Regions from separate parts of the Comamonas sp. Z1 genome, predicted to be linked through region 3. Evidence: riboswitches for the same ligand, from Rfam matches in the RefSeq annotation. Region 3 holds a riboswitch; each other region holds the start of a gene.

Region 1 (4,156 bases), on a different contig from region 3:
GCTGCAGACTCTCGCTATAGGCCACGCTCCAGGGCGCATCCACCGGCCCCAGCAGCTGGTGAGGTTCACCGCCCCACTCCATGTTCTGCTGCCAGCGGGCCAGCGCCGCCCCTTCTTCCAGATCCAGCTCGCGGCGTGCGAATCGTCGCTGCAGATTGGCAAGCTCGGCCGCCAGATAGTCGGCAAAAGCACGCGGCGAAACCGGCGCCCCACGCTGCACATAGAACACATGGGGCGAGTAGCAGCCTTGCTGGTCATAGCGCATCACGTCCCAGGCGGCCAGCCTTGCCATGCCAGGAGCCTTGAGCGTATCCAGCGCCTGCGCACCGATCAGGCCAAAGCCCAGCTTGTGGCCATGGGGCAAGAAGCGTGTCGTCACGGGCAGGCGACGACGCAGCGCATCCAGCGTCTGGTTGCCACCGTAGGCCAGCACCGTATCGGCCTGGTCATAGAGCGCGTCGGCCTCCTCGCCGCCTGCACCGCGCCACCACACCACGGCCAGGCAATCGGCCAGCGGCGGGTGAACATCGGCCAGCAAGCGTGCAAACCATCCGGCAAACAAGGGCTCGGCACTGGCCAGCTTGCCTATCGCAGGGGCCTTGACCAGCAAGCCGCAGACCAGACTCCACAGCGACAGCGCAGGCACGTTGCCGGCCCAGCTATGCACCAGCAGATCCGGGCCGAAAGCACGTACGGCTCCGCCCTTGGCTGCCGGCTGAAAGCCGTCGAGCACTGCCGGGTTGGGAAAATCCTCGGCCACAAAGCGCTTGAGCTGCGCCGCACGAAAGGTCTTGAAAAATCCTGTCAGCCCCAGCCGCACCATATCGGCGTCATAGCCACTGACCACGGGCAGCCAGGCTTCGGCCTGCTGGCGGTAGATGTCGTTACGGTCCAGCAGGCGGGCCATCGCACGATCGATGGCATCGATGATCTCGGCCACCGGCATGGGGCGCAGATGGATGGCTGCGGCCTTGCGCACACGACAGGCCAGTGCCTGCATCTGCGGCGCCGTCAGCACGGGCACGCTGACTTCCAGCAACTGACCGTCCTGAGACCCGAAGTCCAGCGTCTGCCACTGCACTTCGTCGTCGCCGAGGCCCGGCAGATAGCCAGCCTTGATACGCTGTAGCTTGCGCTGCTCGCTCATGCGCCGGCAGCTTTCACAAACTCTTCAACCGCCAGCGAGCACCCCTTGGCGGCGGCGCCCTCGGCGCGCCCCAGCAGCAAAAAGCCATCTTTTTCCTGCTGGCCGGCCCACAGGCCCACATCCTCGGTCAGGATGGTGGTCACCGCGTTGTAGTTGGCCAGATCGCAATGCACCAGAATGCCGCGCTCACCAGCGGCCACGTCCCTGCCGGTGATCGGCTCGACCAGACGCGAACGGATCCAGTGCGGACCGGACTTGACCGAAGGCAGCACCGCATTGCCATCGTCATAGAACTGGGTGCTCAGCTCCGTCATGCCATACATATTGATGCACAGACTGCGCGGCACGCCCAGCAACTGGGAAAGCTCGGCATAGAACTGCTCGAGCGGCAGCTCGCGCGACTGCCCCTTGTAGCCGCCCGTATCCAGCACGCGGCTGCCTGCGGGCAGGCGAAAGCTGCGGTCCTGCGCACGCAGGGCATCCATCACATGGACCAGGCTGAAGCTCGCGCCCAGCAGGGCAAAGGGCTGGCCGCTGCGCTCTGACTCTGCCAACGCAGCGCACAGGGCCTGCATGTCCAGCCCTTCCGAGTTCAGGTAGTAGCGGCTGCCTGCCGAGCCGAATTCGGAGCGGGCAAGTGCCAGATAGTGGGCCAGCGAGGAATTGGGCATGGCCTGCTCATCGGGAAACAGAATGCCCATGGGCATGCGCTCCAGACCCTGCATGAAGCGTCTGGCGAAATAGCGCTTCATGGACAGGTCGTAGACATCGAGCCGCGGATGGAAATGACGTCCGCGCGCAGCGCGGCCCGTGGTGCCGCTGGTCATGAACACGCGCTCGGCGGGCGACGGTGGCTCGCTGCGCAGCTCCATGGCCTTGAAGGCATCGATGGGCACGGCCGGAACATCGCGCCAGCTCCTGACATTGCGCAGCGTGGCACCGCGTCGCTGGCAAAAGCTGCGAAACGGCGCATTGCATTCGTACTGATAGGCGAAAAGGCGCAGGGCGAGTTGATTGAACTGGTCGTCGGTGCAGTCATCCATTGCGATGAAAGCAAGCAGATCGGCGACCAGCGAAGCGGCCTTGTCCATGAAATTCCTTCGAGAGCGGGGACATCATGCTCCGAAGGCTTGCTGACCATGCGAGAACGCACTGCCCGGAGGTCAGCTTGCAAGCTCTTCTTCCGCCGGTATGAACCGGGTCAAGTTCGCGGGTGTAGATCTCAGCACTGGCGTGCACCCCGGAGCGCGGCGCCATCTTACCCCAACGGCATCGCTGCACGGTGCCTGAGCCGCCGCATGAAAGTCGCGTCACTTGTAACCTGGGGTAATGCTCTATCACGGAGAAGAAGGTCATCCACAGTAGAAATCATTAAAACATTACCACCCAAATACAATCGGAGCAAAATTGCGAGCGTGCCCGACACGCACCTTGCCATGGCACCAACAATGATGCAGGCGCGCACTGCCTGAGCGAGCTTCACGCCGTAGCAAGAAACGCTGTCAACAGAGCTTGCGCCATCCAGGGCACCGAACGTCCACCCCGAGCCCCAGAGATATTCACATGCATTTTTCGCGCCTTTGTCATCTGGCAGGCTGGCCTGTGGCCGCCGCCGGACTGCTGCTGACGGCACAGTCCGCAATGGCCCAGCAAGCCGCCGCCCAGCCGGAACTGCCCCAGTTGTCCGAAGTCACCGTGCGCAGCACCTTGCAGGAGTCTGCACTTGAGCAAACCCCGGCCTCCGTGACCGTGCTCGACGGCGAGCGCATGCGCGAGCGCAATCTGCAGGTCAATCTCTCGGAGTCCCTGAGCGCAGCTCCGGGCCTGCAGTTGCAGAACCGCCAGAACTACGCGCAAGACCTGCAGCTGTCGATTCGCGGCTTTGGCGCACGATCCACCTTCGGCGTGCGCGGCATACAGATCTATGTGGACGGCATCCCCTCCACCATGCCCGATGGCCAGGGTCAGACCAACAATATCGATATCGCCTCGCTGGAGCGCGTGGAAGTGCTGCGCGGTCCTTACTCCGCCCTCTACGGCAACGCCTCTGGCGGCGTGATCAATGCCTATACCGAACGTGGTGAAGGCGCGCCCTCGGTGGAAAGCAGCTTTGCACTGGGCAGCGACGGCCAGAAGCGCCTGGGCCTCAAGGCCAAGGGCGAAGCCAACGGGATTGGCTATGTGCTCAGCGCCAGCCGTTTCCTCACCGACGGCTACCGGGCCCAGAGCGCGGCGGACAAAAACCTGTTCAACGCCCGCATCGATGTCAAGCCCGACGAATACAGCCAGCTGACCCTGGTGGCCAACCATGTGGACATCGATGCCAAGGACCCCGGCGGCATCACGCCGAAGGACTGGGCGGCAGATCCGAAGGCTGTGGCGTCCAACCCCTTGCTCTACGATTCGCGCAAAAGCGTGAAGCAGACCCAGGCCGGCCTGACCTATGAGCGCCAGCTGGACGGCGGCCAGGCGCTGCGCCTCATGGCCTATGCCGGTCAGCGCGAAATGATGCAGTTTCAGTCCACGCCCAAGGCATCGCAGACCGGCTACAGGGGTGGGGTGATCGGTCTCAAGCGCGACTATGGCGGCATCGATGCGCGCTGGAGCGGCAAATACGAGCTGGGCAGCCGCAGCCTGGGCCTGATTGCGGGCCTGGCCGCCAACACTGTCAGGGAAGACCGCCAGGGCTACAAGAACTTTGTGGGCAACCAGCTGGGCGTGGTCGGCGAGCTGGTGCGTGACGAGCGCAATACCCTCACCAGCATAGACCCCTATCTGCAAGCCTCCTGGGCCTTTGCACCGCACTGGAAGCTCGATGCCGGCCTGCGCTGGAGCAATGTGCAGTTCCAGTCGCGCGACCATTTCCTGGCCGACAAGGACGATAGCGGTAGCACCGGATTCCATAAACTCTTGCCGGTTGTTTCGCTGCAGCACGAACTCACTCAGGACACCAATATCTATGCCTCACTGGGTCGCGGCATGGAAACACCTACCTTCAACGAGATCTCG
Region 2 (4,156 bases), on a different contig from region 3:
GCTGGGCTGGGCGGCGTTCTGTTCGGCCATGGCGCCAGCGCGCCAGGCGGCGTGACCGGCATTGACGGCATCGGAGAATGCGCCGGCCATGGCTACGGGGTCTTCGGACAGGGCCACGGCGGTGTTCAGCAGCACGGCGTCATAACCCCATTCCATCACGGTGCAGGCATGGGAGGGACGGCCCAGGCCGGCATCGACGATCAGCGGCACCTTCAGGCGCTCGCGCAGCATCTGCATGGCATAGGGGTTGATGGGGCCGCGGCCGGTGCCTATGGGCGCAGCCCAGGGCATGACGGCCTGGCAACCCACGTCGACCAGTTTTTGGCACAGCACCAGGTCGTAGGTGGTGTAGGGCAGGACCTGGAAACCGTCCTTGATGAGGATAGAGGCAGCCTCCACCAAGTTGAGCGTGTCGGGCTGCAGCGTGTAGTCGTCGCCGATCAGCTCCAGCTTGATCCAGGGTGTGTCGAAGACTTCACGCGCCATCTGGGCCGTGGTCACGGCTTCCTGGATGGTCATGCAGCCTGCCGTGTTGGGCAGCACGGGCACGTTGAGCTTGCGCAGCAGTTCCCAGAAGCTGGCGCCGGTCTCGGCCGCATTGCTGCCCTGGCGGCGCAACGAGGCCGTGACCATGGCGGGCCTGGAACGCTCCACAGCCGCTTCGAGAATGGCGGGCGAGGGATAGCGCGAGGTGCCCAGCAGCAAGCGGCTTTCAAAACGTTGGCCGTAGAGAACCAGGGTGTCGTCGGTGGTTTTTGTATTCATGATTTATCTATATCTCTTGTCTTTGTACCGCAATGCGTGTGAAGCCCAGTGAGCCTCAAACAGACATGTGCCCAGTCAGTGACACCGAGCAAGAGCCGCCTCGCCGCGAGGGTGTCGCCCCCAGGGGGAAGGCGCGAAGCGACTCAGGGAGGTCATTCCTAGCCGCCTGTCACTGGAGAGATGACTTCCATCCTGTCGCCCTCGTTGAGCGCATGGTCGGCGTACTGCGTCTTGGGCACAAACACCGTGTTGACCGCCACGGCAAACGGGGGCTTGGCCTGCATCTGCGCCAGCGCATCGGCCACGGTGGCATGGGCTTGCAGCTCGGTGGCTTGCTGGTTGAGGGTGATCTTCATGGCATGAAACAGAAAATAAAGCGGGTGCTAAGTTAAACCTCTGCACGGCGGCGCTTGCGTGCGCAGGAGGTGCAAGTGCTGTGCGCCAAAGTTCGGGCTCGCGGCTCAGCCGCGATGCACGGCGACATCGAACTCGCGCGCCAGCGGCGAGTCGTTGCGGTCCACCAGCTCCAGCACCACGTCGAGCATGGCGGGCGAGATCATGAAGCCGTGGCGGTAGAGGCCGTTGACTTCCATGACGCGCGGCGTCAGCAGGCGCACGGCGGGCAGATTATCGGGCAGGGTGGGGCGGCACTGGGTGGCGATCTCCACAATCCGGCCTTCGGCAAAGCCCGAGTGCACGGTATAGGCCGCGCTCAGCAGCTCCAGCGTGGAGCGCACGCTGGCCGGCGACATATCGTCGGATTCGATCTCGGTCGCGCCAATCACGAACAGATGGTCTTCCTTGGGCGCGATATAGATGGGGTAGCGTGGATGGATCAGGCGTGTGGGGCGCTGCAGCGTGACTTCGGGCGCATGGATGCGCACCACCTCGCCGCGAATGCCGCGCAGCTGCTTCCATTGGCTGCGGGCACCCAGGCCCCGGCAGTCGAACACGAAGTCGGGCTGGCCGGCCTCGCCGGGACGTAAGTCGCCGACCTCGCGCGGGCTGTCCCAGTGCAGCTGCACGCCCAGGGCGCTGAGCTTGTCGACCAGCGCCGTCAGCAGCTGACGGTTGTCGAGCTGGCCTTCGCCGGGCAGATAGACGGCCTGGTTGAAGCGTCCCTGCAGCGCGGGCTCGCAGTCCTGCAGCGCCGCGCCGGTCTTCTCCTGCATGGCCGGCAGGCTGGGGTTGATGCGCCGGTTTTTCTCCAGCAGACCGAAAAAGCGCGCCGCATCGCCCTGATCCTGGCGGTGCCAGAGAATCAGCGTGCCGTTTTGCTGCAGAAACACATGCTGCTCGAGCTGAGCTATGAGCTCGGGCCAGCGCTTGAGCCCATGCTGGCCCATGCGCACCACGCCGGGCTCGGTAATGGCCGACTCGGCCAGCGGCGCCAGCATGGCAGCCGCCACGCGCGCCGCAGCACCATCGCCTTGCGGGCCATGGGCGTCATAGAGGTCGATGGCGTGACCGCGCTGGGCCAGGGCCAGAGCCAGCAGACGGCCCATGAGGCCGCCGCCGAGAATTGCGATCTTTGAAGAAGCTTGTAGCAATGACATGTGCAAATCGTTTTCCATCCGGACACAGGAACAGGGCCATGTGCAGGACAAAACGCGGCATGCCTTGCGGCTTGTGAAACTCCCCACGCCAGCATGACCTGGATCGGGTGCAGGGGGCACAGGGCACGGATGGTGCTCTGGTGCGCAGCCCGTGGCTGGCGCAGCCCCAGGGTGTTTCTCAGTCCGCACAGGCTGCTTGCCTGCGGGACACCCCTGTTTCGTCCGTTGGACATTACAGCACAACCGCAAACAGCACGCATTGACCATGCGCATGGGCGATAATTTTTGCCATGACAGTGATTGCTTCTTCCTCCATTTCCGGCGCCGCAAAAAAGCGCTACGCACGCGTGCTCTCCATTGCCGGCTCGGACAGCGGCGGTGGTGCCGGCATCCAGGCCGACCTCAAGACCTGTGCGGCACTGGGTTGCTACGGCATGACGGCGATCACGGCCATCACCGTGCAGAACACGCTGGGCGTGACGGGTATTCACGGCATTCCGCTCGATACCGTGCGCGGCCAGATCGATGCCGTTGTGCAGGACATAGGCGTCGATGCCGTCAAGATCGGCATGCTGGCAACCCCCGATGTGGTGAGCGTGGTGGCGGATGCGATCCGTCGCCACGGGATCAGGAACGTGGTGCTGGACCCCGTGATGGTGGCCACCAGCGGCGATCGCCTGATCGTTCCCGAGACAGCACAGGCGCTGGTCCAGGAGCTGTTCCCGCTGGCGACGGTGATTACACCCAATCTGGATGAAGCAGCTTTGCTGCTGGGTCGCAACATCGACGGCATTGCAGCGCTGGATGCGGCCGTGGCCGATCTGCTGGTCATGGGCGCGCCTGCAGTGCTGCTCAAGGGCGGGCATCTGAGCGGCGACTTGGTCATGGATGTGCTGGGCCGGCAAGGCCGGCAGGCCGGCGACTATCTGCGTCTGCAATCGCAGCGCATCGTCACCCATAACGGCCATGGCACGGGCTGCACGCTGTCGTCGGCGATTGCCTCCTTCCTGGCCCAGGGGCTGGCGCTGGAGGCCGCGGTGACCGAGGCGCGCAGCTATATTCTGGGCGCCATCGAGGCGGGCGCCGAGGTCTATACCGGCCAGGGTCACGGCCCCCTCAATCACGGCTATGCGCCGCGCGCGCAGCTGATCGTCGAAGGCTGATTGCCGGCACCCGCAAAAAAGGCCTGCTGCTGCAGGCCTTTGCTTTGGGTGTTCGTGTTGCAGGGCTTACCAGCCCCAGACCAGATTCTTGGCCACCCAGCCGCTCTGGCCGTTGCTGCGCTGGACCTGGGCCCAGCTGCCTTGCTTTTTCAGAGTCTGCAGCACCTCATGCTGCTCCAGCTTGCCCACGCGCTTGTGCTTCTGGCCGGGGCCGGAGCGCAGATTGGCCGTGCGCGCCGTCACCACCATATGCGGGCTCTTGCTGGTCAGCGGGGCGTGGACCCAGCCCAGCGTGGACTCATGGTCCTTGACGCGCAGCCACTGCCCCTTGCGCTGGGTGACTTGCAGCGGATAGCCCTTGCTCAGTTCCCAGAGGGTTGCGGAGCGGGTGTTGGGCTGCTCGCGCACATTCACGGTCGTGCCCTTGATGCTGACAAATTCCTGGGCTTGTGCGAGGGCCGGCAGCAGGCCGGCGGTGAGCGCACCCAGCGCGATCAGGCTTGAAGTGGCGGCGGTGCGGATCCAGCGGTTGCAAGGCACGGGGCAGATTCTCCTTCGAACGATTAAAAACAGGCTGTAACCCTCATCGGACTTGCGTGGCTAGCTATAGTTCCTGTAGAAAGCTGACAGGGGCTGAACACCCGACAGTCATAAAGGAATGCCATGAACCAG
Region 3 (4,156 bases):
ATGAACGATGGCTCGCGCAAGTTTGCCGACGCCTTCATGACCAAGACCCAGCGCCGCCCCAGCGAGATCCAGGCTGCCGACTACTCGGCCACCATGAACTACCTCAAGGCCGTGGAAAAAGCCGGCACGCTCGATGCCGACAAGGTCATGGCCACCTTGAAAAGCACCAAGATCGACGACTTCTTCGGCCAGGGCTATATCCGTGAAGACGGCCGCTATGTGCACGATATGTACCTGATGCAGGTCAAGTCGCCGGCCGAATCCAAGGGCACCTGGGACTATTACAAGATCATCAAGAAGCTGCCAGCCGAGCAGATCTGGACCACCAAGGCGGAAAGCAAATGCCAGTACTGGCGGTGACCTGAACCCGCGAGGCATACGCCCCGCATCGGCACAACGGACAGCAAGCCGCGGCAGCTGTCCGTTTTTTCATGGCAGCAGTTCCAGCAGCTCCAAGCGTCAATCCGCAACAAACTTACATCGCGATATTTGCGCCTTATCGAGATGGACCTGACGGGCCGCGTCCCCAGCGCCCCTTTCCAAGCCGAACGCCGCAGCCCTGCGGCATCACTCGGCAAAAAGGCAGGCCCTGCGGCCTGCATTTTTCATGGCGACGGGCAAAAGCGCTTGATGCACAAGTGCCGCAGCCCGGCTTCAGCTCAGGTCAACGTGCCGTGGTGTCGGTCGAGGCATTGACGATGGGAATGTAGAAATCGCCGCCCGCCTGATTGAACTCCGCCGCCTTGGCCTGCATGCCCACGGCAATGCTGTTCTCGGCGCTCACGCCTTGCTGCTTGGCAAAGTCGCGCACTTCCTGGGTGATCTTCATGGAGCAGAACTTGGGTCCGCACATGGAGCAGAAATGGGCCACCTTGGCGCTGTCCTTGGGCAGGGTTTCGTCGTGGTAGGCCTGGGCCGTGTCGGGATCCAGTCCCAGGTTGAACTGGTCCTGCCAGCGGAAGTCGAAGCGCGCCAGGGAGAGCGCATCGTCACGCGAACGCGCGCCCGGATGGCCCTTGGCGACATCCGCGGCATGGGCCGCAATCTTGTAGGCGATGATGCCCTGCTTGACGTCGTCTCGGTCGGGCAGACCCAGATGCTCCTTGGGCGTGACATAGCACAGCATGGCCGTGCCGAACCAGCCGATCATGGCCGCGCCGATGGCGCTGGCGATGTGGTCGTAGCCGGGGGCGATGTCTATGGTCAGCGGGCCCAGGGTGTAGAACGGGGCCTCGTGGCAGTGCTTGAGCTGCTCGGTCATGTTCTGCTGGATCATGTGCATGGGCACATGGCCAGGGCCTTCGATCATGGTCTGCACATCGTGCTTCCAGGCGATCTGCGTCAGCTCGCCCAGCGTGGCCAGCTCGGCAAACTGGGCATCGTCGTTGGCATCCGACGCGCAGCCGGGACGCAGGCCATCGCCCAGCGAGAAGCTCACGTCATACTGCTTCATGATGTCGCAGATGTCCTCGAAATGTTCGTAGAGGAAGCTCTCGCGGTGATGAGCCATGCACCACTTGGCCATGATGGAGCCGCCGCGCGAGACGATGCCGGTGCGGCGCTGGGCCGTGAGGTGGATGTAGGCCAGGCGCACGCCGGCGTGGATGGTGAAGTAGTCCACGCCCTGCTCGGCCTGCTCGACCAGCGTGTCGCGAAAGATCTCCCAGGTCAGATCCTCGGCAATGCCGCCGACCTTTTCCAGCGCCTGATAGATGGGCACGGTGCCGATGGGCACGGGCGAGTTGCGCACAATCCAGTCGCGCGTGGTGTGGATGTTCTTGCCGGTGGACAGGTCCATGACATTGTCCGCGCCCCAGCGAATGGCCCAGACCAGCTTTTCCACCTCTTCCTCGATGCTGGAAGTCACGGCCGAATTGCCGATGTTGGCGTTGATCTTGACCTTGAAATTGCGGCCGATGGCCATGGGCTCGATTTCAGGGTGGTTGATATTGGCCGGAATGATGGCGCGGCCGCGCGCCACTTCGTCGCGCACGAATTCGGGTGTGATGATCTTCGGGATCGCCGCGCCCAGGCTGTTGCCGGCCAGGCGCAGCTCGCGCGCCGCGTCCTGCTGGTACTGCGCCATCCATTCACGGCGACCGTTTTCACGCAGGGCCACATACTCCATCTCGGGCGTGATGATGCCGCGCTTGGCATAGTGCATCTGGGTCACGTTCTGGCCTGATTTGGCACGGCGCGGCTGGCGCTGCAGCGCGGCCGCCTCGGCGCGCAGCTGGGCCACGCGCGCATCTTCCTCGCCGCGCTTGCCGCCGTCGTCCAGCGCCACACGCAGGCGACCCACGTAGTATTCGCTGTCGCCGCGCGCTTCGATCCAGGCACCTCGCACGCTGGGCAAGCCCTGGCGCACGTCGATCTGTACGGCGGGATCGGTATAGGGGCCCGAGGTGTCGTAGACGCTGACCTGCTCTCCATTGGTGAGCGCAATATCGCGCACCGGCACACGCAGCTGCGGATGCAGCGCGCCACTCAGATAGCTCTTGGTCGATGCGGGAAACGGCTGGCGCGACTGAGCCAGCAGCTCGGCAAAACGGGCGGCATCGGGGGCATGACCTGCAGCAGGCGTAAAAATGGAATCAGGGGCGTTCATCGCAGTCTCCTCAAAGCGGTTGAAGTGCATCAAACGCTCCGTGGAGTGCGGCCCTGCTCTGATCTTGCCCTGCACTGGCCCGGCCCGCTATGGGTATCCGGCCTGTGCCGCCGAAATTCTGCAATTTCGGCCTGGTTCTTCACGCACCGGCTGTCCAGAAAAGACAAAACCCCAGTGCGCGAGGCGCCTGGGGTTTGCTGTGCCTATGACTTTCAGGGCTGGCACTCGTGCCAGTTGCCCTGTCAATCCATCGGCCCTGCGTCAGGGTCCCGCTCTTCTTCCGCCGGTATGAACCGGATCAAGTTCGTCGGGTTCGCCTGCACTGTTTTCACAGTGACTGGCATCTCAGCGCTTTCGCACACCCCGGAGCTGCACGCAGTATAGGCTGGTTTTGCCACAATTTGCGCACTCTTGAAGCTGTTTAACTATCCTGACCCTCAAGCGTCTAATCCGCCGTTCAATCCAGCCCCTGCAGCGCCAGCCATTCATTGCTGGCAGCACGGCTTGCGCGCCACTGGTTGATGGGCGCGCTGACATCCTCGTGGCCCAGGGCAATGCCAAAGGCAATCTGGTAGCCATCCGGCAATGCCAGCTGTTCGATCAGCATGTCGTTGTACATGCGCCAGAAGCCCTGGGCACAGGTGGCCAGACCTTTCTCCACCGCCAGCAGCATGAAGGACTGCAGATAGATGCCCAGATCCACCCATTGCGCATAGCCCATGCGCTCCTCCACGGCCACGAAAATACCCACTGGCGCACCGAACATCTGGCCGTTCTTGGCCAGCTGGGCCAGACGTGCTGCCTTGTCCTCGCGACCGATATTGAGTGAGCGATACAGATCTTCGCCGTTTTCAAAGCGGCGACTGCGGTAGGGCTCCCACAAACCGGGTGGATAGGACAGGCCGGGGCGCTGCACGGCCTCGGTCTCCCTGGCCCTGGCGCACAGATCCTTGAGCGCCTGTCCGCCCACTGCGGTCACACGCCAGGGCTGCATATTGCCGCCGGACGGCGCCTGCGCTGCGGTCTCCAGCAAGTCCCGCACCGTGGCAGCAGCCACGGCCTGCGGCAGAAAAGCGCGCACCGAACGACGCTGCTGCAATGCTTGACGAATATCCATCTCTTCTACTTTCCTAAATCACTGGTGTGCAGTGTAGGAGCTTGCGGCATTTTCCCGAGTCGCCGTGGATACCTTGTCGCAGCCGCCCCGGTGCTTGCCCTGATGGCGCGCCCTGCTCCAACTGCGACCATGCTGGCTGCCCGTCGCAGTGACCGGGTACTCACCACCTCAGGAGATGACTCTGATGAAGCCTCGCTCTGTTTGCTCCGCTACCGTTTTTTCCCCAAGAACATTGACGCTGGCACTGGGATGCCTGCTGACCGCTGCAGGCGCTCAGGCGCAGGACAAGATTCGCATCGGCTTCATCACCGATATGTCGGGCCTCTATGCCGATGTGGACGGCAAGGGTGGTGCTCTGGCCGTGCAGATGGCTGTGGACGACTTTGGCGGCAAGCTGCTGGGCAAGCCCATCGAAGTATTGACGGCCGACC

What was found. Region 3 has a riboswitch for thiamine pyrophosphate ahead of thiC (phosphomethylpyrimidine synthase ThiC). Riboswitches for the same ligand answer to the same signal wherever they lie in the genome.
Region 1: linked by a shared signal. The riboswitch ahead of FSY45_RS01305 (long-chain-fatty-acid--CoA ligase) and the one ahead of thiC (phosphomethylpyrimidine synthase ThiC) in region 3 are both predicted to bind thiamine pyrophosphate.
Region 2: linked by a shared signal. The riboswitch ahead of FSY45_RS08470 (FAD-dependent oxidoreductase) and the one ahead of thiC (phosphomethylpyrimidine synthase ThiC) in region 3 are both predicted to bind thiamine pyrophosphate.

What each region holds. Positions count from the first base shown of each region.
Region 1 is NZ_VOQT01000001.1:298,610-302,765, forward strand. Features, by position in the region: gene FSY45_RS01300 (acyl-CoA reductase) at 1-1,147, opposite strand, end outside; gene FSY45_RS01305 (long-chain-fatty-acid--CoA ligase) at 1,144-2,238, opposite strand; TPP riboswitch at 2,309-2,400, opposite strand; gene FSY45_RS01310 (TonB-dependent receptor) at 2,711-4,156, shown strand, end outside.
Region 2 is NZ_VOQT01000003.1:375,558-379,713, reverse strand. Features, by position in the region: gene FSY45_RS08480 (thiazole synthase) at 1-765, opposite strand, end outside; gene thiS (sulfur carrier protein ThiS) at 924-1,121, opposite strand; gene FSY45_RS08470 (FAD-dependent oxidoreductase) at 1,227-2,321, opposite strand; TPP riboswitch at 2,385-2,546, opposite strand; gene thiD (bifunctional hydroxymethylpyrimidine kinase/phosphomethylpyrimidine kinase) at 2,612-3,484, shown strand; gene FSY45_RS08460 (SH3 domain-containing protein) at 3,551-4,024, opposite strand; gene FSY45_RS08455 (ankyrin repeat domain-containing protein) at 4,148-4,156, shown strand, end outside.
Region 3 is NZ_VOQT01000014.1:38,539-42,694, forward strand. Features, by position in the region: gene FSY45_RS20740 (ABC transporter substrate-binding protein) at 1-360, shown strand, start outside; gene thiC (phosphomethylpyrimidine synthase ThiC) at 665-2,608, opposite strand; TPP riboswitch at 2,867-2,984, opposite strand; gene FSY45_RS20750 (nitroreductase) at 3,066-3,725, opposite strand; gene FSY45_RS20755 (ABC transporter substrate-binding protein) at 3,910-4,156, shown strand, end outside.